DNA from 3 places in the Leuconostoc sp. JNUCC 76 genome. Region 1 is predicted to be linked to each of the others. Evidence: predicted binding sites of a transcription regulator. Region 1 holds the regulator's gene; each other region holds the start of a gene.
What was found. Region 1 encodes LexA, which represses DNA repair genes until DNA is damaged. Its sites were predicted from a motif close to CNAACANNTGTTNG; they were not measured.

Region 1 (10,448 bases):
ATGAAAGATAACTTTCTCCCGTAATTTTTTTAAAACTAAAACTAGCAAAATCAACACCAAATCCCTGACCTTGAGTGCTGGTTAAAATCATTATGTTTTGTTGTGATTGCAACCACTGCAAAGAAGATGCATCTTGTTCCCAAGTCCCATGAACCTTAAAGAAACCAAACTCTGCGTCTCCTATTGTATCTTCTGTTAATCCTTTGTATGCTGTCGTCTCAGAATCGTCTGGAAGTTCAGTAACTTCTTTTTCAGGTATCGAAGATGCTGAGCTGGCGTCTGGTAGGTTATCATCTGTCTCTCGGGCTGAGGCTGACGAGCTCATAGAGCGATTTTTAGTAGAATAACTTGAAGAAGACACAGATGTACCTCGATTTTCATCAACCCGACGCTGTTCCTGAATATACTTTTGTGCAGCAGCTCTAAATTCATGTGTGACATGCTTTAAAGCGGTAGCCTGAAAACAAGTCGTTAAAATAATTACAACGCTAATTACAGCTGCGTAAAATGATTTTTGCTTTTTACTTAAAAGCGGCGTCCAATAAGCAGAACGCCTTGAAACCAAGTAAATAATCCAACCGAAGTATATTAAAAATGCAATTGGTGTCAAAATAACTAAACGAAAACTGACTAAAATGCCGAAACTCACTCCTAAAAGGGACGGGCTCATCAGTACAAACATAATTGTCTGTACTGGAAATCCTGTATCCCGTAATCGTCTAATAAATAAGGATAAGTTTGGAATAGTTATTAAGATACTGAATGTCCCCGATAACTTGGTCGCTAACGCCCATGAATTAAAAAAGTTAATTGATACAAATAAAATAGATGCAAAAATAAATGTATTCACGATTTGAACCCACCAAAAGTCCAATCGATACGCACCACTATGAAAATCAAATGCTTCCCGCCAATATCTCAAATATCTCCTCAGCACATCCCTCTCCTAAATAAAAAGACTTGGATTTATCCAAGTCAAGCATAATCACAATATCTTACGAAAATCAAATTGTCAATAATTCTTTTTCTTTTTCAGCCGCTATGCCATCAATTGCTTTGATGTTTTCATCAGTCAACTTTTGTGTTTGATCTTCTGCCTTGCGGGCATCATCTTCAGGCATTTCTTTATCTTTTTTAATATCATCCATAATATCACGACGAACATTACGAACTGAAACTTTAGCTTTTTCAGCTTCAGCTTTCACTTCTTTAGCAAGTTCTTTACGACGTTCTTCTGTCATTTGTGGAATCGCCAAACGCACAATATTTCCGTCAGAAGCAGGATTCAAACCAAGATCAGACACGTTAATTGCATGTACAATCGCTTCTATGGCACTTTTATCAAACGGCGTAATTAGCAAAATTCGTGCTTCAGGTACTGAAATTGAAGCCACTTGGTTCAATGGTGTCATTGCACCATAATATTCAACTTCCACACGATTCAAAATATTAGGGTTTGCGCGTCCTGTTCGGATACTAGCCAATTCACGTTGAAGTGCTTCTTGTGCACCTTTCATCCGTTCCTTTGCATTTGTCAAATCAAAAGTCATTGTTTTTCTCCCGTTACTGTTGTTCCAATTTCTTCACCAAGTACAACTCGCTTCAAGTTACCAGGTGTATTGAGGTTAAAGACCACCAAAGGCATATTGTTATCCATAGAAAGCGAACTAGCTGTGGAATCCATTACTTTCAAACCTTTTTTCAAGATATCAAGATGAGTTAATTCGGTAAACTTAACTGCATTAGCATTTTTATTGGGATCTGAATCATAAATACCATCTACACCATTCTTCCCCATTAAAATTGCGTCAGCATTAATTTCGTTAGCACGCAAGGCTGCTGTTGTATCCGTTGAGAAATAAGGTGAGCCTGTTCCTGCTGCAAAAATGACAATACGTCCCTTTTCTAAATGACGGATTGCACGACCACGTATATAAGGCTCAGCGATTTGCTGCATTGTAATGGCTGTCTGAACTCGTGTTTGGACTCCAGCACGTTCCAACGCATCTTGTAAAACAAGCGCATTCATCGTTGTACCCAACATTCCAGTGTAATCTGCTCGAGAACGTTCCATCCCAATTTTTGATGCTGGTTCTCCACGCCATAAATTACCACCACCAACAACAATCGCAATTTGCGTACCCAAGTCATGGACATCTTTCAGCTCTTCGGCAATCGCAGAAACTGTCTCAAGATCAATGCCTTGGCCTTTCTCTCCAGCTAGTGCTTCGCCAGAGAGTTTCATCAAAACGCGTTTATACTTAATATCAGTCATGTTTAACCTCTTTTATTTGCTTATACAAGTATATCAAAAAATACTAAAAATTTCCGAAAAAAAGTGCACTATTTATAATAGTACACTTTTTAACTAATTAGCTTTATTGATAAAACAATCAACGGCAATTAGTAATTTTTAAATAATTAACCAAGTTGCTTAGCAACTTCTTCAGCTAAATCAGTGACTTGCTTTTCAATGCCATCACCAACTTGGTAACGAACAAATGACTTAACTGATCCATTTTGTGAAGCAATGAATTGTGCAACTGTTTGGTCGCCGTTTTTAACAAATGGTTGATCCAACAAAGAAATTTCAGCCAAGAACTTTTTGATACGTCCTTCGACCATGCGTTCCTTAATGTTATCAGGCTTACCATTCAAGTCTTCAGAAGCTAATTGCACTTCCTTTTCCTTAGCAATAACATCAGCAGGTACTTGATCATCAGATACAAATTGTGGTGCAATAGCAGCAACATGCATTGCGATATCCTTGGCAGCTTCTTCTGAAGCACCATCAACAACAACCAAAGCTGAAATTGAGCCTGCCAAGTGAGAATATGAACCAAAGTTTTCTGAATCTGACTTTTCTACTACTGAGAAACGACGCAAAGTAATCTTTTCACCAGTAATTTGAGTTGTTCCGATAATTTTGTCGTTCAAAGTTTGACCTTCTTGAACTTCAAGTGCCAAAGCAGCTTCAACGTCAGCAGGTGCAAATTCAACGATTGTGTTGGCAACTGCATTAAGCAATTCGTTAAATTCAGCATTACCAGCCACGAAGTCAGTTTCTGAGTTTAATTCAATGATCGCAGCGCGGTTACCCTTAACGGCAACAGCTGTCATGCCTTCGGCAGCGACACGATCACCCTTTTTTGCAGCCTTTGCCATACCTTTTTCACGCAATAAATCAATTGCCTTGTCTAGGTCGCCATCAGCTTCAACCAATGCTTTTTTAGCATCCATCATTCCAACAGATGTCTTGTCACGTAGTTCCTTTACCTGTGCAGCAGTAATTGCCATTATAGTGCTCCTCTAAAATAGTTTAATGTGTTTGTGTGTTTTTATTATAACATATTAAAATACCATTCCGCGTCCCGAACAGGTCCGCTAGGAACGGTATTTATAGAATAAAATTAATTAGTTATTGCCTTCTTCAACGATGTTAGCAATTTCTTCGATTGATTCAGTGTTTTCGTCACCTTCAACGAATGCATCTTCAGGTGCTGAATCTTGGCCTTGACGACCTTCAATAACAGCATCGGCAATCTTTGATGTGATCAAACGCACAGCACGAATAGCATCATCGTTAGCAGGAATCTTAACATCGACTACATCTGGATTAGCATTTGTATCGATCATAGCTACAACTGGGATATTCAACATGTTTGCTTCCTTGACGGCAATTTCTTCCTTCTTGGGATCAACAACAAACAATACATCTGGCAAGCCAGGCATATCTTGAATACCACCTAAGAACTTTTCCAACTTTTCACGTTGCTTGTTCAACAAAACAACTTCTTTTTTAGGTAGTTGCTCAAATGTGCCGTCTTCGGCCATTGTTTGCAAATCCTTCAAACGTTGGATGCGTGTCTTAATAGTGTTCCAGTTTGTCAATGTACCACCCAACCAACGATGGTTGATGTAGTATTGACCAGCACGTGTTGCTTCTTCAGCAATCGCATCAGAAGCTTGCTTCTTCGTACCAACGAATAATACGTTAGCTCCATCAGTAGAAGCGTTACGAATAAAGTTATAAGCTTCATCAACTAACTTAACTGTCTTTTGTAAGTCGATGATGTGAATACCATTACGTTCTGTAAAGATATATTCATCCATCTTTGGGTCCCAACGACGTGTTTGGTGACCGAAGTGTACTCCTGCTTCGAGGAGCTCTTTCATTGAAATAACTGCCATGTTATGGCCTCCTAGGTTTTTCCGCCGACAAATTCGTTGTTCACGCTGACATTTCTGCACCTACGTGTTCTCATTTATCGTGTGTATTTGCTGCTTTCACAACATATTTCATTTTACATTATTTTTGGTTCCTTGACAAGCATATTACCAAATTTTGACCACGTGATGTGCCAATAAGTACTGTTCCTTGTTAATTCGTGTTAATTTCTTAAAATTTGCCTCTGCTTTTAACGCTTCGCTCTTTGTCTGGAATTCTTCATAATAAATCAGCTTTAATGGATGTCGCGCTTTTACCCGAGTAAACTTAGCCCCTTTACCGGACTCATGTGTCGCTAAACGACGTTGTACGTTATCCGTGAATCCACCATAAAAATAACCATCTGCTGTATATAGCACATAAAAATAATAATACTTCATTCATGCCACGCTTTACCATAGAGGATGTCGTGAACCTCTGAGGTATAGTCATTGTTATCAGTATAGGCGATGAGGGGCGGCATAATGCGCACGCCACCTGGTCGGCCAGATTTAATGGCTTCTATTAAAACCATATTGGCTTCGCGGTTCGCCTTTCCATAAACAAATTGGACTCTTTTAATCATGAGCTTTCGTGCAGCAAATGCTGCGAATATATCTGCTAGTCTTTCCGGCCGGTGTACCATATAGACCTTGCCATTATTTTTCAGGAGTTTATTGGTAATTTGAGCCAACTCAGGTAGGTTAATCATCAACTCGTGGCGCGCAATTTCATAATGTTTATCAACATTAGTCTTAGTAGTTTCATTTAATGGGAAATAAGGTGGATTAGTCAGAACAGTTTCAACAGATCCAGGTTGAATTTCATTAAATATATCTTTCATGTCAGCTTGAATGACTGAAACACGTTCATGTAAATTGTTCAGCTCAATGCTACGTTGTGCCATTTCAGCTAGTTCTGGTTGTATCTCGACTAACTTGATTTCCCCAGACACTTTTGGGGCGTAAAAAAGGCCAACTGCGCCAGTACCTGATCCCAAATCTACAGATAGCCCTTTACCTTTTCCCTTTACATCAGCAAAATGTGCTAATAAGATTGCATCTAAGGAATAGGAAAACATGTCTGGATTCTGGATAATATTAATGTTTTGTGATGGAAGGCCATCGATACGTTCATTTGCTTTAAGAACTGGTTGTGTCATTTGCGTTTCTCTCTGTTTATCTGTAAAATTGAAATGATTAATTTATGAGGTAAATAAATATGAAATTCTATGATTTTTTACGCGGCATTGCTGTTGCTTTAATATGGGCAGTTACTGGCCGCATTAAATACATGAATCGCGACAGAATACCCCAAAACGATAACTATGTGCTAGTTGGCCCACACCGCACTTGGTGGGATCCAGTATGGTATGCCGTGGCGGCCTACCCAAAACACTTTATTTTCATGGCAAAAATTGAGTTATTTAAATTCAAGCCACTTGCATGGTTAATTAAATCAGCCGGCGCATTCCCAGTTGATCGTGAAAATGTTGGCCCAAGCGTCATCAAAATTCCTGTACGCGAATTAAAAGATGGCAATCGCTCTTTAATAATGTTTCCTTCTGGTTCTAGACACAGTGATGATTTAAAATCAGGTTCCATTTTAATTGCACGAATGGCTGGAAAAACTATCGTACCAGCTGTCTATCAAGGCCCTGTTAAGTTCAGCCATCTTTTTAAACGTAATAATACCACAGTTAATTTCGGAGAACCAATTGTTATTGATAGAAAAGATCGTTTAAATAAAGAAAACATCGCCAAGTATACTGAGATGATGCAAACAGCTTTTGATGAACTCGATGTCGAAGTTGATCCTTCTTGGAAATATATAGATCCTAAACGTTTAGAAAAAAAATAAGCCACTCGGCTTATTTTTTTTGTGAGTTGGCACTTTGTTGCTTCATTTGAGCCATCATTTGGTTCAATTTCTTTTGAGATGGTTTTTGTCCCATTGACATCATCATTGATTTCATCATTTCTTCTGAAATAGGTGGGTTTTTTGCAAGATAATTCTTCATTGAATTACGTGCCAAGAAAAAGCCACCGACCAAACCAATAACTAAAGTTAACACTGCAATCAAAATTGCTAGCCATGTGCTAATCATGCATATTCTCCTTACTAAAATGTCTGATAGTTATTATAGCACAGCCAGCAAAGGCGTGCTATAATAACTTGCAGAGTTAACGTTTTCAATATGAACCGTTTTGTTCGTTACAAAAATAAATAACACAAATTTTTATTATTTATTTAATATTAGGTTGAATTTTGACAAAAATAACGAACAAACGTTTGATTTGTTCGTGTTTTTCCGTTATACTAATGATAGTAAATTTAACAAGTAGGAAACCCATCATGGCAATTACACAAGAAAGCAAACAAATTCAAGTGCTTCGATTTATTCATGAAGCACAATCAGAAAATGGTTACCCACCAACTGTCCGAGAAATTGGTGAAGCTGTTGGATTATCTTCTTCTTCAACTATTCACGGTCACATCGAACGTCTGGTAAAAAAAGGTTATCTTTTAAAAGATGCTTCTAAACCAAGAGCTCGCGCGATTGAAGTAACCGATATTGGTTTAGAGATGCTTGGCATTTCAACAACACCCGGAAAAATTCCGGTACTTGGAATGGTTACAGCGGGCACACCAATTTTGGCAGTGGAAGAAGAAGCAACCGAATTTTTCCCTATTCCAGATAATTTAATGCAATTTGATGGTGATTTATTCATGCTTAATGTCCATGGTGATTCAATGATTAACATTGGCATCCTAGATGGGGACAAAGTTATCGTACGTAAGCAAGAGAATGCTGATAATGGTGATGTTGTTGTCGCTATGAATGATAGCAATGAAGCGACAGTTAAGCGGTTTTTCCGTGAAGCCGATCATTATCGCTTACAACCTGAAAATAACAGCATGGCACCAATTATCTTGCAAAAAGTCTCTATTTTAGGAAAAGTTATCGGACTATATCGCGACGCTATTTATTAAAAACCAAGTAAAAAGGCTCATCTCTGATGAGCCTTTTTATTATGCTTGCCAAGAATTTGGATTTTTCTTCCAGTTTTGTAAGGTTTCCACTTGTGATTTATCGAGATCTCCACGCTTTACAGCTGTTTCAATGAGTTGTGAGTATGTTGTTAGTGAGTTAAATGTTAGTCCTGCTTCATCAAAGTTTTTTTGACCAGCTGGCAATTCATAAGAGAATATAGAAACAACGCCAAGTACACTTGCTCCCTCATTACGTACCGCATTTACTGCAGCCAACACAGACCCCCCTGTTGATATCAAATCATCAATCAGAACGACTTTACGATTTTTTACCAAGGCGCCTTCTGTTTGACGACCTGCCCCGTGATCTTTAGGTTTTGAACGTACATAGATCATTGGCTTATTTAATTCTTCAGCTACCCAAGCTGAATGAGGAATACCTGCAGTAGCCACGCCACCAATAATTTCAACGTCACCATACTCTTTTTTTATTAATTCAGACAACCCCTTATAAATATTTTGACGTACCGAAGGGAAACCAATGGTCATCCGATTATCTGTATAGATTGGACTCTTTATACCCGATGCCCACGTGAAAGGTTCTTCTGGTGAAAATTTTACGGCACCAATTTCAAGTAAATCATTAGCTACTTGTTGTTTATAGTCTGTCATTTATTTTCTCCATTCATTGACAACACGTTGATATGCAGCTACTGGGTTAGTTGATTGTGTAATTGATCGACCAACAACTAATCCAGTTGAATTCAACTTCTTGGCTTCCGCTGGCGTAGTCACACGCACTTGATCTCCAGCTGCGTCACCAGCTAAACGAATACCAGGTGTAATACGTAAAAATCGGTCATTCGTGTGTGACTTGATTAAACTAGCCTCCAAAGGTGAACTAATTGTCCCGTCTATGCCCGCCGAGTAAGCAAGCTTAGCCAAATGTGCAACACTTTCTTCAATAGTTGCTGTGGTTAATTGTATCTCTTGTACCTCAGCTTCAGAAAAAGAAGTTAGCTGCGTCACTGCAAGTAATTTTAATGCGTCACTCTTATTGGCAACAGCTGCTTCCAACATTCTTTTCCCTCCAGCTGCATGCAAAGTTAAATATTGTACATCTAGTTTTGATATATTAGCGACTGCACGACCAACAGTATTTGGAATATCGTAAAGTTTTAAATCTAAGAAAATCGTATAGCCCAATGCACGTAGTTCTGTGATGAACTCTGGTCCCGTACGATAAAAAAGCTCCATACCGATTTTCAATGCTGGCTGTTCCACTAGATCTGAAAAAGGCTCCAAAAATTTGCAAGTAGTGGTTGCATCGGGAAAGTCCAAAGCAATAAAGACTGGCTGTTCTGTCATTATGATCCTCCTATGTACATAAGCCGAAGCTTATTTGAAAAAGTTTAGTGCATTTCTTTCACTGTAAAACTGCGCGACTCTAATACTTCTAAGAAGGCACTAACTGTGTCTAAGGCAGTAAACAAAGGCACGGCATTTTCAATTGCAGCATTTCTAATCAAACGGCCATCGCTTTCAGCACGGTCATCTGCTTGAGTTGTGTTAATAACAACCTGTACTTTTTGTTGACGCAGTGCTGCAACTGCATTATTATCTGATTCCGAAATTTTATCGAGTACTTCCACAGGCAAGTCATTGTCTGACAAGTAAGCACCCGTACCGGCAGTTGCAAACAAAGCAAATCCCAAATCATTGAATCTCTTTGCTAATTCGAGCGCCTCTTCTTTGTCATCATCAGCAACTGTGAACAAGACATTGCCGTAACGTGGTACTTTGATGTTAGAAGCAATAAAGGCCTTATACAACGCCTTGGATAGGTTAATATCTGACCCCATGACTTCACCAGTAGACTTCATTTCTGGGCCGAGCAAAGAATCAACGTCGGGCAACTTTGTGAACGAGAATATTGGTGCTTTAACGTGCACCATATCATCGTTAGGAACAAGTCCCGTCTCAAATCCCATTTCCGACAATTTTTCACCTAACATAACTCTTGTTGCTAATTGAGCGAGCGGAAGATGCGTGACTTTCGATATGAAAGGTACTGTACGTGATGCACGTGGATTTACTTCGATAACATATGCAGTATTTTCATGGATAACAAACTGCACGTTCATCAATCCTATTGTATTCATAGCTTTAGCCAAATTAATAGAGGCTTGCACCATTTCATCTTGAACCTTTTGTGACAAGTATTGTGGTGGATAAACTGACATGGAATCTCCTGAGTGGACCCCTGCCCGTTCAATATGTTCCATAATACCTGGGATTACAGCTGTCTCACCATCTGACAAAACGTCTACTTCTGCTTCTTGTCCCACTAAGTACGAATCAATCAATACCGGATGATCATTTGAAACCTTGACCGCACGCTGCATGTAGTCCTGGAGTTCATCGTCAGAAGAAACAATTTCCATTGCTCGACCACCCAAAACATATGAAGGACGAATCAATACGGGATATCCAATAGATTGTGCAGCTGCTAATGCACCGTCTACTGTGGTTGCTGTTTTACCAACAGGTTGTGGTAAAGCAAGTTCTTTTATGACCTGATCAAATGCTTCACGATCTTCGGCACGATTTAGATCCTCTACAGAGGTTCCCAAAATGTTTACACCATTGTCTATCAAAGGTTGAGCTAAATTAATTGCAGTTTGTCCGCCGAATTGAACAACTACACCGACCGGATTCTCTAGATCAATTACATTGAGAACATCTTCCAAGGTAAGTGGTTCAAAATACAATTTATCTGAGATAGAGAAATCCGTTGAAACGGTTTCTGGATTTGAATTCATAATAATCGCTTCATATCCAGCCCGTTGAATAGCCTTAACAGCATGAACAGTTGCATAATCAAATTCAACACCTTGCCCGATGCGAATCGGTCCAGAACCTAGTACAAGTACCGATTTTTTTGTACTAATAATCGATTCATTTTCCTGTTCATAGGTTGCATAATAATACGGTGTTGCCGATTCAAATTCTGCTGCAACAGTATCAACCATTTTGTAAACTGGTTTAATTTTTTTATCTTTGCGCAGTTTTCTAATATCAGCAACTGTCTTGCTCCAGATTTTAGCAATTGTTTCGTCAGCAAAGCCATTCTTTTTAGCATATTGCAACTGATCAATATCTCCAACATGATTGGCAAGATCTTGTTCAATTTCGATAACATGCAATACTTTATCCAAGAAAAATTCATCGATTAGTGTTTTATCAT
Region 2 (10,448 bases), 160 kb from region 1:
AAAATGAGCCGGCCGCTTTTCCAAGTGACCCGCCCATTTACAATTGCTATGTAAATTAACTATATTTATTGTACCCTATTTATTAAAATAGTGCAAATTACAGCACACATACGTCGACAATATAAAAAAGCCCGCAAGCTGGGGCTTTTTTATACTAAACCTTCGAATGAAGGAATTAGAAAGAAGTTACTGGTTTCTTTTACCAAGAAGCCTTACGAACACCAGGAATTTGACCCTTGTGTGCTAATTGACGGAAGTTCAAACGTGACATTCCAAATTCACGCATGTAAGCGTGTGGACGGCCATCGATCCAATCGCGGTTATGAACGCGTACTGGAGATGAATCCTTTGGCAAAGCTGCCAATCCAATATAGTCACCCGCAGCCTTCAATGCTGCACGCTTGTCAGCGTACTTTGCAACTAAAGCTTCACGCTTTTGTGCCTTAGCAATCTTTGACTTCTTTGCCATTACTTAATCTCCTTAAATGTTACTACTTTGCGAAGTTTTGGTGAGTACTTCTTTAACTCAAGGCGGTCTGGCGTATTACGACGATTTTTAGACGTCAAGTAGATACGCTCACCAGTTTCATCATTTCCTAGAACGACGTGGATACGCATAATCCTTGCTCCTTAGTGTTTTTCTTAAAATTTTTATTTGCTTGTCAATACAAATATCTATTATACATGAACCAATTACCAGTGTAAAGGTCTATGAATAAATTTATCAACATTTTATCCCCCAAAATTTATAATTTGAATTAAATTAATTTGGGATGAATTTTTTAGAGTTGGTTTTCTAATGGTGGAACTACTTGCTTCTTTCTAGAAACAACACCAGGAAGATCGATTACATTATTGTCAAGTTTTTGATCAAATGCTGCTTCAATTGATGAAGCAGCATCTCCAATGTACAAGCCCTTAGAGTTTGAATTCAAGATATCAGTAATCACAAATAAAAAGTCTTCATAACCTTCCTCTGCAATTGCTGCTTCAATTCCTGCCTGACGAGATAATACTTCATCAATATCAACAGTGTTGACTTGACCAATCCGGAATTGATGCCCACCCATTTCAAATGACTTTGCATCACCATCAATTAATTCTTTATCAGTGCGTGATGACAAATCTGTTCCAGCTTTCAACAAATCCAAACCATAGACAGCATAATCTTCAAGTCCGGCAATCTTAGCTAAGGCTTCCAAAGCGGGTTGGTCGTATGATGTCGTTGTTGGGCTCTTGAGCAATAATGTGTCAGATATAATTGCTGAAGCTAATAGTCCGGCAATTTCTGCAGGAATAACAATGTTTGCTTGTTTGAATTCGTAGTACAAAATAGTTGCTACAGAGCCCCATGGCTTAGCAGTGATATACAGGGGTGTAGAATTTGTGAACGCAAACTTATGATGATCATAAATGTTTTCCACGGTAACGTCAGCTAAATTATCAACTGATTGTGCAGCTTCATTATGGTCAACTAAAACAACTGTTTCCGTATCGGCCTCAGAAATTACACGAAGCGGCTTAACTTTAAAGTAATCTAACGCGAATTGCGTTTCAGCGTTGGGCTCACCTTGCGCGACTGCTTCTGTATCTTGACCTTGTTGGTTCAATAAATAACTTGCAGCGATTGCTGATGCGATTGTATCTGTATCTGGGTTCTTGTGCCCAAAAACTAAAGTCTTAGCCATTAGTTTATCTCCTAGCATTTTATATTTTTATTTTAACAAAAAATAATCATTTTGTCTCAGAAATTGTTAGCGGTTTTATAATCCACGGTTCGCCATTTTTATCGATGTCAACGACGTATTGTCCATTGCCAATACGTTGTGATTCATGATAATCACTTAATTGTAATTCTTGAATTTGATAACGCTTGGTCAAAATAGAAAGTGCTTTCACATTGCTATCAAATATTGTCGCTGTGGCAACTTTATAAGCTACAGTTTTCTTTTGTGTGAAAACGAGAACACCTTTATTACCACGTTTTGAGTGGTTAATTAACGATACTGGCATATACTTAAATGCGCCATTTTCAGCAACAATAGCAACACTTTGTTTATCATCGGTAATAAACAAGGCAGCTTTAATCGTGTCATCATCGCGTAAATCCATTGCCTTGACTCCAGCGGTACGGGAACCAATTTCTGGCACCTCTTTTATCGCGTATCGTAAACCAACACCGTTATGGGACAATAAGAGCACATTTTGGCGCTCAACTTTTTGGAAATACGCAACATTAACAACGTAGCTCATATCTTTTTTGAGCTTAATGGCCATCGAAGATTTCTTTTTATAAGCTTTGGGAACTATATCTACTAAAGTAGTTTGTTTAATAAATCCGTCATTTGAAACTATTGTAAATGCGCCACCTTGTTCGAGATTATCAACAGCAATAGCTTTAATCACAACCTCGTCTTTATCCCAGTTCGATAGTTGCTGTGAAAAATGTTCCCCAGTATCTTTCCATTTTGTATCAGGTAATTCATGAACCGGTCGATAAATCACATTTCCCTTATTGGTAAACATAAACAAATGATTTGTGGTGTTTAGGGTTCCTTGGAAAACAACTAAATCATCTTCTGCCAGACCATTTTCATTATCCGAAGCTTTAAAGGAACGCAAAGATGCACGCTTATAGTAACCATTACGTGACACTAACACTTGAACATCTTCTTCAGCAATCGTTACTGCTGTATCAATTACCAAATTCTCAACTTCTGCTTCAATAACACTGCGGCGTGGTGAAGAATAGGCCTTAGTAATTGCCTTAATTTCTTCGCGAATAACATCTTTCAATGCTGACTCTTCGTGAATAATTTGGTTCAAACGATTAATTTTATCATTCAACTGGGAGAACTCTTCTTCTAATTGCGTCACATCTGTGTTGGTCAATCGATACAATTGCAACGTGACAATGGCTTCAGCTTGTGCTTGTGTAAACTCAAAACGATTAATTAAGTTTTGCGTAGCGTCTTTACGATTCTTAGACGCTCGAATGGTAGCAACCACTTCATCCAATATAGAAAGCATACGGATTAAGCCTTCAACAATATGTTGCCGTGCTTGGGCTTTGGCCAATTCATATGCTGATCGCTTTAATACAACCTCTCTTCGGAACGAAAGGAAAGCTTCTAAACCAGCCTTCAAGCCAACGTGTACTGGTCGTTGATCATGAATAGCAACCATATTGAAGTTATAAGATATCTGCAAATCAGTTTTTTTGAACAAATAAGTTAAAATACCATTGGCATTTGCTTCTTTAGATAATTCAATAACAATAGACATCCCTTCGCGATCGGATTCATCGCGGACTTCTGAAATGCCGGTCACCTCTTTATTTAATCGGATGGCGTCAATTTTTGATACCAAATTTGACTTAACAACCTCATAAGGCAGCTCAGTAATTTCAATTTTTTTCTTGCCAGCGCGAAGATCAGATATTTCTGTCTTAGCACGCACAACGATTTTACCGCGTCCTGTTTTGTACGCTTTTTTTATACCATCAAGTCCCTGAACAATACCACCAGTCGGAAAATCAGGGCCTTTTACATAACGCATTAATTGCGATAAAGTAGCGGCTGGATGATCAAGTAAATAAATTAATGCGGAATTGATTTCTTTCAAATTATGGGGCGGAATCTCTGTTGCATATCCCGCCGAAATACCAGTTGCACCGTTAATAAAAAGACTAGGGATACGGGAAGGTAAAACTGTTGGCTCATAAGTTGTGTCATCAAAGTTCAAAACCATATCCACAGTTTCTTGCCCCAAATCAGCCATCATTTCACCAGCAATTTTAGATAATCGCGCTTCAGTATAACGCATTGCTGCAGCAGGATCATTGTCCACTGAACCATTATTACCGTTCATGTCTATCAGTGGCTCACGAACTTTCCAATCCTGCGATAAACGCACCATGGCTTCATAAATTGATGAATCACCATGCGGATGAAAATTACCCATTACGTTACCAACAGATTTTGCTGATTTACGATATGGATGGTCATAGGTGTTTCCATCCTGATCCATTGCAAACAAAATACGCCGTTGCACTGGCTTCAATCCGTCTCGAATGTCTGGCAAAGCACGTTCTTGAATTATATATTTTGAATAGCGCCCAAAGCGCTCCCCCATCACTGCTTCAAGTGAGAGTTCGGTTATACGATCTGCCATCTAAGTGCGGTTCTCCTTGATTAAAACATCTATAAAATTACTAATTACAAATAAATGTCATAAAAAGTTTAATTTTAAATATTAAGTAATAACCTAACCATAATTTGAATGGTTAGCTGTTTTTATCTAGTGACAAGTGAAATCAATCGTCACCATTCTGCCAAGTCTTAATGACTGGTACACTTTTTTGTTCTTTAAACTTTGTACCTGTTTCATGATTGCGCGCTTTTTCAAAAACATGACTAGACTTTGTGTCATCCCCATCAACTGTGTCCAGAATTGACCCGGCTTCATCCAATGTAAAGTGAACATTGGCTTCAATCCATTCACGTCGCGGATCAACTTTATCACCCATCAACGTAGTGACACGTTTTTCAGCTAACACAGCGTCATCAATTTTAACACGTATTAATGTTCTTGATTCAGGGTCCATTGTTGTTTCCCATAACAATGGCGCATTCATCTCACCAAGTCCCTTGAAACGTGTTAATTCATAACGCGCATCACTCTGACTCGTAATTGATTCTAACTCAGCATTAGTCCAAGCAAATTGGTCTTCCATTTTCTTGGAAGAGTACTTGACGCGGTATAATGGTGGTAAGGCTATGTAGACACGTCCAGCTTCAATTAATGGCCGCATGTACTTATAAAAGAATGTTAGTAGTAAGGTTTGAATGTGCGCGCCATCATCATCGGCATCTGTCATAATAATAATTTTGTTAAATGACGCATCTTCAACTTTAAAATCAGTTCCAACACCGCCACCAATAGCATAAATTAATGTTGATATTTCTTCATTTTTTAAAATATCTGCTAACTTAGCTTTTTCAGTGTTTAGTACTTTTCCACGTAGTGGCAAAATGGCTTGGAATTTACGGTCACGGCCTTGCTTTGCAGAGCCCCCAGCTGAATCACCCTCGACTAAAAAGAGTTCATTTTTATCAGCATTTTTAGACTGGGCAGGTGCTAACTTACCGGAAAGCAAACGATCTTTCGCCCCTTTAGTTTTACCAGTGCGACTTTCGTCACGAGCGCGACGGGCGGCTTCTCGAGCTTCTCGAGCGCGAAGTGCCTTACGGATTAAATTTTGTCCGAAGTCACCATTTTCCATTAAGAAGCGTCCAAGAGTTTCATTAACAACAGAGTCAACAATACCACGTGCCTCTGGCGTTCCTAATTTATCTTTTGTCTGTCCCTCAAACTGCAAAAACTGTTCTGGAACACGCAATGAAATAACAGCTGATAATCCTTCACGGACATCCGTACCTTCTAAGTTTTTATCTTTATCTTTTAGTAAGTTCACTTTTCGTGCATATTCATTAAAAGCCTTTGTCCACGCAGTTCGGAAACCAACTTCGTGGGTTCCACCATCCTGTGTACGGACATTGTTAACAAATGAAAGAAGTGTTTCAGAGTAACCATCATTGTACTGCGCTGCAACATCAACAACAATACCCTCTTGTTCACCCTCAAAGGTCATAACTGGTCCGATAGTTTCTTTGTCTTCGTTCAGAAAACCAACAAATGCTTCAAGACCTTTTTCATAATGATATTCTTCAACACGAATTGGATCAACTCTTTCGTCGGTTAACGTAAATTTAACACCACTCATCAAGAATGACGATTCACGCAAACGTTCTGCTAAAATATCAAATTTATACACTGTAGCACTAAAAATTGTCGCATCTGGCTTGAAAGTAACCGTTGTCCCTGTTGGTTCCTTAGTTTTACCTAAATCTCGTAAGGTACCAACTGGATTACCACCATTCACGAATTCTTCTTGCCACTTATGACCTTCGCGAACAATGGTTACCGTTAAACTCTCCGACAATGCATTAACAACAGAAGAGCCAACACCGTGTAACCCACCTGAAGTCGCATAGCCACCTTGCCCAAACTTTCCGCCGGCATGTAAAACTGTTAAAATAACTTCTGGTGTAGGTTTACCAGACTCATGCATACCAATTGGCATCCCGCGACCAAAGTCTTGTACAGTGATGGCGTTGTTATCATGTATCGTAACGCGAATTTCATTTCCATAGCCACCAAGCGCTTCATCGACAGCATTGTCAACGATTTCATAGACTAAGTGGTGCAAACCACGGCCATCTGTTGAACCGATATACATTCCTGGACGTTTACGAACGGCCTCAAGTCCTTCTAAAATTTTTATTGAATCTGAATCATAATGATTTTTTTCTGGCATATTAATCTATCCTTCGATACACGAACCAGTGTTCGTGCGCTAATGTCAATCTATTTTATCATAGATGAAAATCTTGTTTCTGACAAGTGTCAATATTTTATTTTCAATAAGTTATGCCATATACTACTTAAATATATGGTAAACTTGTACTTACTTTTATATTAAAGGGGTTTTTATGTTTACTACTATATTAATGTTTGTACTCTCTTACTTGATTGGATCTCTGGTACCAGGATTTTGGGTAGGTAAAATATTTTACCATAAAGATATTCGCGATGAGGGATCAGGTAACATTGGTACCACCAATTCATTCCGTGTTTTAGGTATTCGAGCTGGCATAACTGTGCTAGCACTTGATATGCTTAAAGGTACGGCAGCAGGTTTGCTTCCCTTATTATTCCATAGTAGCATTAATCCAATGTTAGTGGGTATTGGTGCTATACTGGGACACACGTTCTCTATCTGGATTGGCTTTAAAGGTGGTAAAGCAGTTGCTACCTCAGCTGGTGTATTACTTGCATATAATCCCATATTCTTCATCATCATTATTAGTATTTTCATTATTTTATTATCAATCAGTTCAATGGTATCTCTGAGCTCTATGATCAGTTTCTCATGTGCCGTCCTAATATCACTATACTATCATGATTGGATACTAACGATAGTTGCTAGCATATTGACCATTTTTGTTTTCTACCGCCATCGTACAAATATTTCCCGAATCAGAAATGGTACAGAAAGTACTATACCATTTGGCTGGTATTATAACCACAAGAAAAGCGCTCATTGAGCGCTTTTTGTGTCAAATAAAATTGTCACCGGTCCATCGTTTGTTAAGCTAACTTGCATATCTGCTCCAAATTCTCCAGTTTCAACCTGTAATCCACTTTTTCTTAATGCCGCATTGAATTGGTCATACAAAACAGTCGCAAATTCTGGTGCCCCTGCTTTGGTAAAACTTGGACGATTTCCCTTTTTAGTATCAGCAAACAACGTAAACTGTGAGATAGATAAAATAGCACCCGAAACATCTTCGATACTAAGATTCATGCGGCCACTTTCATCTTCAAAAATTCTTAAATTATGTATTTTCCGAACTAAATAATCTATATCTACTTGCTCGTCACCATCAGCAACGCCAACTAACAATAAATATCCTTTGTTAATTGCTCCTTTTACTTGGTCGTCAATTTTAACACTAGCTTTGCTTACGCGTTGCAATACAACTTTCATGCTATCTCCATTCTAAAAATACATTTATTTGCTAACATCATACGTGAAAAACGATATCCTATCAAGGACTTTCAAACGTCTTTCAGTTTTTAACACAATTTTTATCATAAAAAGCCTCAAAATTTTTCACTTGAGGCTTACCAATATATTTTGACATATCTTAATGAAATGTACGTTCCACATCGTATACTGCTGGTAGGTTGTTTAGAGAATCCATAATTGCTGTCAGCTGTTCTGAATTTTTGACACCAATTGATAGAGAAACTTGCGCCATTCCGTTTTTTGTCACATGACCGTTAACAGAATTAACATAGCGAGTTCGTCCATTAACACTACGAAGTACATCGTTTAGCAATCCACCGCGATTTTCACCATGCACAGTCAAATCAGCATCATAATTAGGTTTTGACCCATTTTCATCTTCCCACTGTACATCCACAAGACGTTGTCCTTGAAGCTGAGCAGCTCGAATATTTGGGCACCCCACACGATGAACAGAAATACCACGTCCTTTTGTGATATAACCTTTAACATCGTCTCCTGGAACTGGCGTACAACATCGACCTAAACGTACTAATAAATTATCCACTCCTGCAATAACAATGTCATCAGCCGTTGATTTTTGTCGTTTGGTGAAAGCTGTTTCGTCACGAGTAATTTCGTGGCCTTCCTCCAGCATTTCACGTTGCAATTCTGCTGTAGCAGCTTCTTCATTAGCCTCACGTATTTTTTCGGTTAATTTATTAACCACACCAGGTACAGCAATATCGCCAAAGCCTATTGCTGCCAACATATCATCTGGCGTATGATAATGCATCTTATCTGCGGTTTCTTGAATATTTTCTGGCGTCAGAATATCAGAAGGATTGAAATTATTGTCTCTCAAATTTTTTGATAACAATTCACGTGCTGCTGTGATGTTGTCTTCCCTATCCAACTGCTTAAAATACTGCTTAATTTTGTTTCGTGCTCGGCGTGTTGAAACAATCTCTAACCAGTCACGGCTTGGTTTAGCATTAGCAGAAGTGATAATTTCTATAATATCACCAGTTTTTATTTTATAATCCAGTGGTACAATTCGACCATTTATTTTTGCACCCGTTGTTTTAATCCCGATATTTGTATGGATTGAAAACGCCATATCCAATGGTCCAGCACCTTTAGCCAGTTCGAACACATCACCACGAGGTGTAAACGCATAAACACGATCAGAAAACAAATCTCCCGTTACACCATCCATAAAGTCTTCGGCATTTTTGGCATTTTCTTGCAGTTCTAATATGCCTTGGATGACATTTAAAGCTTGCTGACTGTTATCATCAACATTTGCCTCTTTATTTGAGCCCCGATTTTTTTTATATGCCCAATGTGCAGCCACTCCATATTCAGCCACTTCATGCATATGATGCGTACGAATTTGCACTTCCAATGGACGTCCGTCAGGACCAATAACTGTAGTATGTAAGCTTTGATATCCGTTCGCTTTTGGCAAAGCAATATAATCTTTAAAACGGCCAGGAATCGGTGTCCATTTTGAATGTATTGCTCCTAATACAGCATAAGTGTCCGGAATCGAATTCGTTAATACGCGAACAGCCAACAAATCATAAATTTCTTCAAAAGCCTTATGTTTATCCACCATTTTTCGATAAATTGAATAAATATGCTTTGGACGACCATACACATCAACATGACTTAATTCAAGATCTTTTATCGCACCATTAATCTGGTCAACTGCTTCCTGTACGTAGCTAATTCGTTCTTCGCGCTTCATATTCATCAGTGAAGCAATATGATAATATTGCTCGGGATCAATATAACTTAACGATAAGTCTTCAAGTTCCCACTTAATCGTACTAATACCAAGGCGGTCAGCCAGTGGCGCGTAGATTTCCAATGTTTCTTTTGCAATGCGCTTTTGTTTTTCTTCACGTAAAGCGCCTAAAGTACGCATATTGTGCAAACGGTCGGCTAACTTAACAATAATCACACGTATGTCTTTTGACATAGCTAAAAGCAACTTGCGATGGTTTTCTGCAAGCTGTTCTTGTGAACTTTGATATTGAATTTTACTAATTTTTGTTACACCATCAATAATTTGGGCAATTGTTTCTCCAAAATTATCTCGAACATCCTGTAACGTAGCCGTCGTATCCTCAACAACATCATGAAGATAGCCTGAAATAACCGTTGCCGTATCCATCTTCAGTTCTGCCAAAATACCAGCAACTTGAATTGGATGAATAATATATGGTTCCCCAGACTTACGCTTCTGCTCCTTGTGCAACTCTGACGCCCATTCGTAGGCTTTTTTAACATTTTTTGTATCTGATTCAGACATGTATTGTCCGACCATCTCAAGGACTTCCGGTCCTGTATAATGCTTTGTCTTTGCCATATTTTAGCGTATAATGTGTGACCATTTATCGATGTTTCAGTGCTTGATACACTACTGTCTTAGGAAGCTGTATCCACTGATTTCAAAGATGCCGCACACAATTCCCTTCATGGATTCCGGAGAGTACAAAATCACTTATCAAAGCGATTTGCACCTTATTAACGCTTTACAATGCGTACTCTCATTATAAGCAAAATTTAATTTTTTCACAAGCCACGTTTAAATTTGTGCACAAGTGGGTCATAAGCGCTAAAATTAAATAATAAACTTTACTTGTTTAATTATTTAAAAATAGGGAGATAACGTGACTAGTCATGCCAAAAAATCAAGAAAATTCTCTTTGGAAACGTAACGTATTGGTCCTTTGGTTTGGTGTGTTTATGACAGGAATCGCTCTGAGTGAAGTCATGCCATTCCTTTCTTTATACATTGACACCT
Region 3 (10,448 bases), 680 kb from region 1:
ATCAAATTTTGACATTTTACATGAATAAAGTGTATATGGGACATGGTGTTTATGGAATGAAAACAGCTTCTGAATATTTTTATGGCAAAGCACTGACAGATCTTTCGCTACCACAATTAGCTTTGCTTGCTGGCATGCCACAGTCACCTACATACTATGATCCTTACTTAAAAGACACTACTGCCGCTAAGGAGCGGCGTGACACTGTTTTGAAAGCAATGGTTACATATGGCGCAGTTACTTCCAAACAGGCTTCAGATGCAATGAAAGTACCAGTGAGTGATGGGTTACAAGATTTAGATGCTAAAACTGAGGCTGCTAATAGCACCCGTAAAGTGGTGGATGCATACGCGCTCTCCACAATTAATGAAGCAAAAAAACTTGGTTATGATACAACAAAAGCTGGGTTGAAAATCTACACTAACATGGATTCTAATTTACAACAATCACTTTACGACAACGCTAATGACGGTTCTGTTAGTTTTTCAAGTAGTGATTTACAAATCGGCGCCACAATGACAGATCCTGATAACGGTCATGTTGTTGCACAGATTGGTGGACGTAATCTGACGACGTTACAAGCGCTTAATCGTGCCACCAATACTAACCGATCATCTGGTTCGTCCATTAAACCCTTGCTAGACTATGGTCCAGCAATTGAATATTTAAATTGGCCGACTTATCGAACGGTTGAAGATAAAAAGTACAAATATCTTGGAACAAATACAACCGTGTATGATTGGGATAAAAAGTATATGGGTAATATCACGATGCGGACTGCATTAACTCAGTCTCGAAACATCCCAGCTGTAAGAACTTTGGAAGAAGTTGGTGGTTCGAACGCAGAGAAATTTGTTAATGGCTTAGGGATTACTACAAGTTCAACTCCTGGCGGTTCAATGGCTATAGGTATTAATGTTTCAACAGAACAAGAAGCTGCCGCTTATGGTGCTGTAGCCAATGGTGGAGTATATTATAAGCCAACTTACATTTCAAAGGTCGTAACGGCTGATGGAACAACCCATAATTATAACTCAACTGGCACACGGGCTATGAAGACTAGCACTGCCTTTATGTTGACGGATATGATGAAGGGAGTCATCAAGCCTAACGCTACTGCCGCAGATGCTGCAATTTCTGGGTTGCATCAAGCAGGAAAGTCAGGCCTTGTTGCCTATGATGAGAATTCAGGGATGCCTGATCAAGCTATTTCTGATGCCTGGTTTACAGGTTATACAAAGTCTTATGCACTTTCTGTGTGGACGGGGTTTGATGTTCCTGGGAAAAATTATATTCCTTGGACAGAACAGGACTTGCCAGCGCAGTATTATGCAAAAGTAATGGCTTATGCAATGCAAAATAAGTCGAATACTGATTGGACCGCACCGGATACAGTTACCGCAAAGGTTAAAGGTAATATTGTGGAATACGAGGTAAAAGATGCCTCTTGGAGTAATGGTGGATTACCGAGTGTAACTTCTATTACTCAATCTGGTGAAACACCATCTGAAGCAGGAATTAGTGCCAACTCAGCTTCAACAGGATCCACAACTGGCAACAATTAATTTAGAATGTCTCGGTCTTGCTTTCATAGCAAGACTTTTCTTATAGAGGAGAATATTATGAGGCTTTGGGTAACGGGTTACCGTAGTTATGAACTAGGAACATTCGGCGACAAAGATCCTAAAATTAAAGCTATCAAGTATGCATTACATCAAACGCTAAAAGAACAAGTTGATAATGGATTGGAATGGGTAATCACAGGTGCCCAGCTAGGCATTGAGCAATGGACAATTGAAGTTGTGGATGATATGAAAAAAGAATATCCGCAACTTAAATTAGCTGTAATGTTACCCTTTAAACAGTTTGGCAGTCAATGGAGTGAAGATAATCAAGCAAAATTGCAGAGGTTGATTGCACAGAGTGATTTTTCTGAGAGCGTATCGACTAAACCTTTTCAATCGCCTATTCAACTAAAAAATTACCAAAAATTCATGTTAGCGCACACAGATGGGGCAGTGTTTTTTTATGATACGGAATTTGAAGGAAAGACATTATTTGATTTTCAAGTTGTGACAAAGTATCAGACGGAAACGCCGTATCCTCTTGTCCAAGTTGATATGTATCAGTTGCAAGAGTATGCATCGGAACTTGAAGAAAAAATGAATGAAAATCGTTATGATTATTAGTATTAAAAATGCCTTGTAATTCATTAGAATTATTGGTAACATAGGATAAGTAAAAAAATAATCGAGGTATAGCTTGTGGAACAAGTAAAATACACGCAAAAAGACATTTTGGAACGCGTCTTTAAGCAAAAACGTATGGGGGTCGGTTATGATCCTGCTGATGTTGACAGCTTTCTAGATGATATTATTAAAGATTATGGTGCATTTGGTAGCCGTGTTGAACAACTAAAAAGTGAAGTGGCTCGTTTACAAGTCGCTTTGAAAGATGCACAAGATCAACTAGTTGCTGTTAAACAGCAACAAAGTGTTGCACCGCAACAACCAGTTCAAACTGTTTCTCAACCTCAGCCAGTTGAGGATCAAAGACAAGCAGCAGTCGCACAGCAAGCGGCAGTAACTAACTTAGATTTGATTAAGCGTGTTGCTAATTTGGAGCGTGTGGTGTTTGGTCGCGATCATAATAGTGCTGAATAAATAAAAAGATAATAATTTTGCAAGTATCGGGTAATTGCGCGTTATATTCCTAACGTGAGGAAGGTCCATGCTCGTACACTCTGAGATGGGTGTAGTGTTTGTGCTGGGATAAAAAATAAACCCAGGAACAGTGATGTTACGGCAGTCGAAAGGGCTAAGGCTTAGGCTATGTCTGAATAGGCTCGAAGGTGCCATAGAAACGTATATGCTAGTGAAAGCTAGTATTTGAGACGAGGTAAACCCCACAAACGGGCAACCCAAACTTTTGGTAGGGGCGGCTGGCCTAGTGAAATGAAACGATGGTCGGTATGGTTCGTTTGAACGAACTTAGATAGATGATTACCGAAGGTGTAATGTTACCTGCATTGCACTGGAACAAAACATGGCCTATAGATACTTGCGACAGGTAGACTCGCTTCGGCGAGTTTTTTTGTATAAAAAAACTAGTTATTCAATAGCTTTTGTATATCCACGTTTTTTTATTGTATAAAAATTCAAATCAAGGTAAAATTAGTAATGTTGTTTCACATGAGGAGAAATTAAATGAATAGTATATTAAAAAAAGTATCAATCGTGATAATGACGATTACAATGTTATTGCCATTGTTAGCAGTTTTGCCAACTCATGCTGATGCTGCGACTACGGATCCGGCTCTAACTAAAATCAAGAAAAAGGGTACGTTAGTAATCGGTCTGTCAGCAGATTATGCACCATTTGAGTTCCATGCTACGGTCGACGGACGTGACCAAATTGTTGGTTTTGATGTTGAGATGGCTAAAAAAATTGCTAAGGATCTTGGTGTTAAGCCTGTCATTAAGGAAATGGGATTTGATGGTTTAATCGGTGCCTTGCAAACCGGTAAAATTGATGTCATTATTTCGGGTATCAATGCCACATCAGAACGAGAAAAAGTAGTTGATTTTTCAAACTCATACATGAAGCCTTTACAGACTGTGATGGTTTTGAAAAAAGATGCCTCTAAATATAGTGGCAACTTAAACTCTTTTTCTGGTAAGAAAATTGGTGTACAAAAACAAACTACCCAAGAAACTTATGCTCAAGAAAGTATGAGTGGATCAACAATAGTCAGTCTTCAAAAAGTTCCTGATTTGGTTGCACAATTATCCACTGGTAAAATTGCTGGAATTGTCCTTAATGAGCCAATATCTAAGGCTTATACACAACAAAATAAAGCCTTTAAAATTATTTATCCAAAGCCTTCGTCTGGAGAAGGGGCAGTTTCAATCGCGATGCCTAAAAATTCTCCAGTCCTGAAAGCCAAAATTAACAAGTCACTTGGTAACATCATTAAGTCAGGCGAATTAGAAGCTTATCAAAAAAGAGCTAATAAGCTAATGTTTGCCGATCAAAGCTTCTGGGCTAAATATGGTAATCTGTTTGTTAAGGGGACATTGTTGACGCTTGCCTTAGCTGCAGTGGCGGTAGTTTTGGGTATCGTGCTTGGCACAGTCTTTGCCTTATTCAAGTTGTCTCCCAATGCCATTTTGAGAATTATTGGTAATATTTATGTTGAGTATGTTCGTGGCACGCCGTTGCTAGTACAAGCGTTTATGGTGTTTTTCGGTACGCAAGTGATTGGATTGAACTTATCAGCTTTTGCTGCCGGTGCTCTGGCAATGGGACTTAATTCAGCCGCTTATGTTGCTGAAATCATTCGTTCAGGAATCAACTCTGTTGATTTTGGACAAACGGAGGCATCGCGTTCACTTGGCTTGTCAAAAGGCAAGACAATGCGATATGTCATATTACCACAAGCGGTTAAAAACATTTTACCTGCTCTGGGTAATGAATTTGTGACAATTATTAAAGAAGGTTCAGTTGTTTCTGTTATTGGTGTTGGTGAATTGATGTTCCAAACTGGTGTCGTTCAAGGGGCTAGTTTCAAACCATTTTTCCCATTAGTTATTGCATCATTGATTTATTTCGTTTTGACGTTTGGAATTAGTCGCTCATTGGGTTACGCCGAAAAACGTATGAATCGTAGTTCACGATAATTTAATTTAATGCAAGTAAAAAAGGACGCATCTGTCAATGATGCATCCTTTTTTTGTTATTCAAATAATACGCGAACACCTTCTGGAACTGTGAAGTCTTTTTGGAGTAGTGATAATTCGCCGGACTCGTCATTACGAGCGTACAATGACACGTTATCGGTATCTTGATTAGCAACTACTAAGAATTGTTCAGATTTGTCCCAATTCATGTCTCTTGGGAATTCTCCTTCAGTACTGATTAATTGAATACGTTCAATTTCAGATCCAAGATTAGTTGTTTTGAAGACTGCGACTGAGTTATTACAACGATTTGAAACATATATGAAGCGACCATCTTTACTGATGCGGATTGCAGCAGCTCCGTTATGTGCTGTCCAATCTGATGGTATAGTTGGTGCTGTCTGGACGTGTTCAAAAGAACCATCTTCACTGTTGTATTTCAAAACACTGAGTAGACTTGATAATTCACCGAGGAGGTAAGCATACTGACCATCTGGCGAGAACCGAATGTGACGAGGCCCAAAGCCATCTTCTGCTTTGAAACGAGCAGCTTCCGCTAACTTGCCATTGTCTGATACGTCAAAAGTAATAACTTCATCTGTACCTAAATCAACTGCAACTAAACGGTTGTCAGGCGTTAAATTGCTAAAGTGAATATGTGAAGATCCTTGTTCAGGACGCGGACCTGATCCTTCATTTTGCCAAGTATCGGTTAATGTCAAATTACCATCATCGTTAATTCGGTAAACTTCAACAGTTCCACGGTGATAATAACCTGCATAAACAAATTGACGATCTTCATCAACACCAATATATGCCGGCGCTGAACCTTCACTTAATTGTGCATCAATCTCAGCAAGGGGTCGAACGGAATTATCAAATGTAACAACACCACCTTGACCATCACGGTTCTCAACCGCATAGACTTTGTTGGCTTTTGATATTGCCAAATAAGTTGGATTTGTCAAACCACCAACGAATGTGGAGTTTTGTAATAATTTTTTTTCTGTATCAAGCTCAGCTTCATATATACCTTTTGAAACGTGCTTTGTATACGTACCAAATAGAATTTTATAGACTGCCATTATATAGTAGCTCCTTTGAATGTCTGTTTTAATTATACTTGTATGTAAGCATTTACACAAATAGAATTTTTAGCCTTAGTTAATTATCACATCATCGTAAAAATATTGCAAAGTAACAGCCATTCATAATTCTATGGTAAAATAATTACAATTGTATAGCATGAGAAGGGGAGTTTTTATGAAAAAACCAGAGCAACAGTCATGGTATAGTCGTTGGTTTTCTGGCAATGACTTGTTAAATGGTCTGATTGTAATTTTATTAGTTTTGCTAATCATTTTTTTGGCTTGGCAAGTACGTTTTTTGTTTGAACCAATTCGTGCATTATTTACAGCCGTCGGTGCACCAATAATAATAAGCGGTGTGTTGTATTATTTGCTGAGCCCGATTGTCGGTCTTCTGGAAAAATACGTGCATTTACCAAGAAATTTATCGATTGGTGTGGTCTTGATTGTCTTATTAGCTATCATTGGAGTAGCCATTGCTGCTATTGTCATGGTATTGCGCAATCAAGTCATTCAATTTATCGATAACTGGCCAAATTACTGGAAAACCAGCGAAGCTTTTATTAATGAGACTTTTGCCAGTGAACAATTTAAATTTATCAGAGATTATTTGAATCATACGAATTCTGATCTTAATCAGAATGTATTAGATTGGAGCAAAAAGTATTTGACGAGCGGGGTTGCAGGTATCAGTTCATTTGCATCAATCCTTACATCAATTGGTGTGACAATTGTTTCAACACCGTTTATTCTTTATTATATGCTGTTAGATGGACACAAATTTTCGTCATTTGTTTCTAGTAAGTTTCCAAATAACTCACAATTATCAGTACGCTATTTATTAACAGAAATTAGTAAGCAAATCGCTCAATATATTCGTGGACAACTTGGCGTTGCACTCGCTGTAATGATTATGTTTTCCATAGGGTATACCGTTATTGGTTTACCGTACGGCATATTATTAGCGCTGATGGCAGGTTTCTTTAACTTAATCCCGTATGTTGGATCAATTATTGCGCAAGTACCAGTTTTCATAGTAGCGCTGATTGCTGGTGGTCCAAAAATGCTAATATTAGCTATTATCGTGCTAGCTTTTGAACAACCAATTGAAGCACACGTTATTTCACCAAAAATTCTCGGGGAGGCGTTATCAATTCACCCTGTTACTGTTATCGTTGTGTTATTGAGCAGCGGACATATTTTTGGTGTATTAGGTATTGTGTTGGCGGTGCCATCGTATGCAGTAGCTAAAGTATTTGTTACGCACATCTATGATTGGTGGCGTGCAAACTCAGATTTATTTGAAGTAGAGGAAGTAGCTGAAAAATGACGAATCACATTGTTTTATTTGAACCTTTAATGCCTGCTAATACGGGGAATATTGCTCGTACGACTGCTGGGACAGATGCAGTTTTACATTTAATAGAACCGTTGGGGTTTGAACTGGATGACAAACACGTTAAACGTGCTGGGTTAGATTATTGGGATCATGTAAAGTTGGTGAAACACCCAAGCTTACCTGATTTTCTAGACACTTTAACAGAAAAAGACAACTTATACTTGGTTTCCAAATTTGCTAATCAAGACTACACACAGCCTAATTACGCACAAGATGATACTGACAACTACTTCTTGTTTGGGAAAGAAACCACAGGGCTACCAGAAGTATTTATGCGTCAAAATCCAGAGAAAGCTATTCGTATCCCACAAGATGATTCACATGTTCGTTCGTTGAATTTATCGAATACTGTCGCAATTGTACTTTATGAAGCATTGCGCCAGCAATCTTTTTCAAATTTAGAAACAACTCACACATATGAGCAAGATAAACTGAAATAAACGGTTGACAGATATAAATTTCCCTGATAAACTAATATAGTTGTTTCGTTACAACGAACAACTATTGACCATGGCTCGTTGGTCAAGTGGCTAAGACGCTGCCCTTTCACGGCGGAATCGAGAGTTCGATTCTCTCACGAGCTACTAAAAAGCGCAACTCTGGTTGCGTTTTTTTGTGTTTAAAAATTAAATTTTTGAAATAGAGTTAAGCAAAGCTTAAGAATTCGATGTGAACGTTTGTTCGTGTTTTAAAAATGATAAAATAAAGTGTTAGAATGAACTGACTAAGAGGTGGAACTTTGGCGACAAGAAAGACTACACAAAGACGGCGTACAACACGTGGTAAAAATAGTAAAAAAAAGAACCCTTTAGTTCAAAACCTATGTTTTTTGGGTGGTATTGTTTTAGGTATACTAGGGATATTTAAGCTTGGTATATTAGGGGTATTTATCGCTGATATTTTCCGTTTTTTCTTTGGAAACATGTATCTTGTGATTTTAATACCTATGACATTATTTTTAGGATACTATTTTATTACTCGAAAAACACCCAAAATAGCAACTCATTTTTGGGTCGGTGCCTTTATGATGTTTATTGCTGTTGAGACAATTTCATCATTGTTATTTTTTGAATACACACTAAAAAATGCAGATGGATACGTTGGCGAAGTGGTGCGGTTAATTAGTCAAGATTTTGTCAATCAATCAGCAAACACACCAGTTGGCGGTGGTATAATCGGTGCGGCATTGTATCATTTACTGTTTATGTTAATGTCTAGCATTGGCACGTGGATTGTAACAGTAATCTTATTATTCAGTGGTATTGCAATCTTTTTCCGTATTCCGGCTCGTGACATTGTTCAGCAAGGCGTTGAAAAAGCTCATGAAGGAGTTACCTATATTCAGGAAAAACGAGCTAACGAAAAGCCAACCCGACAATCGTTTTTCAAACGTGATCGACACAAGAAAGATATTACTGATTATGGAGATGATCCATTAGGTGTGAGCCAAGATAATAGCTTGTCGTCAGATGCTGTCCCTAAAATAGAAAAAGATGTCAATGAACCAAGTGCTCAAGAGAATTTCAATGAACCTGAAATTAAATGGAATGGTCCTATAGCACCCCAACCAACAAAAAAGTCACCCAAAAAACAAGCCGAGAAGACTTCTGTTAGTGATAGCGAAGTTTCTACAAATATGTTGGAAAAAGAAAATCCGGATTACCAGTTACCAACTGCTGACCTATTGACGCAATTAGCGCCTACAGACCAAACAAAAGAGTTTAAAGGTTTAACTGACAAATCACGTCTTGTTCATGATACGCTACAAAGCTTTGGTGTTGAGGCGGAAGTGACCAGTGTTTCATTAGGACCTACGGTAACGCAATATGAGTTAAAACCAGGGCAAGGCGTTAAGGTGAATCGAATTGCTAATCTATCGGATGATTTAGCATTGGCATTAGCTGCAAAATCAATACGAATTGAGGCGCCAATCCCCGGTAAACCCTATGTTGGTATAGAGGTTCCTAATGATACTCAGGCAACTGTTGGATTCCGGGACATGATTGAGAATGCGCCATTTGATGATAATCCGCTTAATGTGCCACTTGGCCGAGATGTAACAGGAAATATTATCATGGCAGACTTATCGGCTATGCCTCATTTGCTTATTGCTGGATCGACTGGATCTGGAAAATCAGTAGGGCTTAATGGTATTATTGTATCTATCCTTTTGCGTGCAAAACCTAATGAAGTTAAATTAATGATGGTTGATCCAAAGGTTGTTGAGCTATCTATTTATAATGGGATCCCACACCTGTTGACACCAGTTGTTTCGGAGCCACGCAAAGCAGCGAAGTCTTTGCAAAAAGTTGTTGACGAGATGGAAAATCGCTACAAGCTTTTAGCTCAATTTGGAAAACGTAATATTGGTGAATACAATGCGGCGGTTGAAAAGCAGAACGCTGAAGCCAAGGAAACAGATCAACCAATTATGCAACCAATGCCATATATTGTCGCCATTGTAGATGAATTCGCTGACTTAATGAGTACGGTGGGCAATGAAATTGAAGTTTCTATCGCGCGCCTTGGTGCTAAAGCTCGTGCAGCCGGTATTCACATGATTTTGGCCACACAGCGACCAGATGTTAAAGTGATTAACGGTACTATAAAAAGTAATATTCCTGGTAGAATTGCTTTTAGAACAGCCTCTGGAATTGATTCACGTACTATCCTAGACAGTAATGGTGCTGAGAAGCTACTCGGAAAAGGGGATATGATTTTTGCACCGCCCGGTAAGCCGACACAACGTGTTCAAGGTGCATTTATTAGTAATACTGATGTGACTAATATTGTTGAATTTGTTAAATCGCAACAAGAGGTTCAGTATTCCGATGCAATGACTGTTACAGATGAAGAAATTGCTCAAGATAACTCCGAAAATGCTGATGGAAATAGTGATGATGAGTTATTCCAAGAAGCTTTGCAATTTGTTATTGAACAACAAAAAGCCTCAACATCACTGTTACAACGTCGCTTCAGGATTGGTTATAATCGAGCCGCACGATTAATTGATGATTTGGAATCGGGCGGTTACATTGGTCCAGCAGACGGATCACGGCCAAGACACGTCAATATTTCAGATGGTAGTTCTGGAATAGAAAGTTAGCATTAGTTTCAAACTCAGTAGTATGATTATATTTTTTGAGTATAATTAAATGATTAAGCAAATAGGAGAATAATAAAAATGGCACTTACAAAAAATCAAATTGCTGCGCTACAAAATGTTTTTGATAATGGTATTTTAGATCATGATGCCGAGGCATTAGAAGCGCTAAAGATTGT

Region 2: a site for LexA is predicted at 6,401-6,414, ahead of parE (DNA topoisomerase IV subunit B). Genes of this name have one in related genera too.
Region 3: a site for LexA is predicted at 7,837-7,850, ahead of JNUCC76_RS03210 (FtsK/SpoIIIE family DNA translocase). Genes of this name have one in related genera too.

What each region holds. Positions count from the first base shown of each region.
Region 1 is NZ_CM132206.1:1,282,837-1,293,284, forward strand. It holds gene JNUCC76_RS06460 (DUF805 domain-containing protein) at 1-922, opposite strand, end outside; gene frr (ribosome recycling factor) at 1,005-1,550, opposite strand; gene pyrH (UMP kinase) at 1,547-2,275, opposite strand; gene tsf (translation elongation factor Ts) at 2,422-3,297, opposite strand; gene rpsB (30S ribosomal protein S2) at 3,415-4,191, opposite strand; gene JNUCC76_RS06485 (GIY-YIG nuclease family protein) at 4,336-4,608, opposite strand; gene JNUCC76_RS06490 (tRNA1(Val) (adenine(37)-N6)-methyltransferase) at 4,605-5,369, opposite strand; gene JNUCC76_RS06495 (lysophospholipid acyltransferase family protein) at 5,429-6,067, shown strand; gene JNUCC76_RS06500 (YneF family protein) at 6,078-6,314, opposite strand; gene lexA (transcriptional repressor LexA) at 6,563-7,201, shown strand; gene pyrE (orotate phosphoribosyltransferase) at 7,241-7,873, opposite strand; gene pyrF (orotidine-5'-phosphate decarboxylase) at 7,874-8,569, opposite strand; gene carB (carbamoyl-phosphate synthase large subunit) at 8,614-10,448, opposite strand, start outside.
Region 2 is NZ_CM132206.1:1,442,183-1,452,630, forward strand. It holds gene rpsN (30S ribosomal protein S14) at 200-469, opposite strand; gene rpmG (50S ribosomal protein L33) at 469-618, opposite strand; gene JNUCC76_RS07325 (manganese-dependent inorganic pyrophosphatase) at 783-1,688, opposite strand; gene parC (DNA topoisomerase IV subunit A) at 1,735-4,173, opposite strand; gene parE (DNA topoisomerase IV subunit B) at 4,316-6,379, opposite strand; gene plsY (glycerol-3-phosphate 1-O-acyltransferase PlsY) at 6,555-7,169, shown strand; gene dtd (D-aminoacyl-tRNA deacylase) at 7,163-7,612, opposite strand; gene JNUCC76_RS07350 (RelA/SpoT family protein) at 7,773-10,010, opposite strand; gene JNUCC76_RS07355 (multidrug efflux MFS transporter) at 10,325-10,448, shown strand, end outside.
Region 3 is NZ_CM132206.1:601,159-611,606, forward strand. It holds gene JNUCC76_RS03165 (transglycosylase domain-containing protein) at 1-1,565, shown strand, start outside; gene JNUCC76_RS03170 (SLOG family protein) at 1,623-2,189, shown strand; gene JNUCC76_RS03175 (DivIVA domain-containing protein) at 2,265-2,663, shown strand; RNA gene rnpB (RNase P RNA component class B) at 2,686-3,058, shown strand; gene JNUCC76_RS03185 (ABC transporter substrate-binding protein/permease) at 3,207-4,679, shown strand; gene JNUCC76_RS03190 (lactonase family protein) at 4,736-5,764, opposite strand; gene JNUCC76_RS03195 (AI-2E family transporter) at 5,943-7,097, shown strand; gene JNUCC76_RS03200 (tRNA (cytidine(34)-2'-O)-methyltransferase) at 7,094-7,606, shown strand; tRNA gene JNUCC76_RS03205 (tRNA-Glu) at 7,679-7,750, shown strand; gene JNUCC76_RS03210 (FtsK/SpoIIIE family DNA translocase) at 7,906-10,272, shown strand.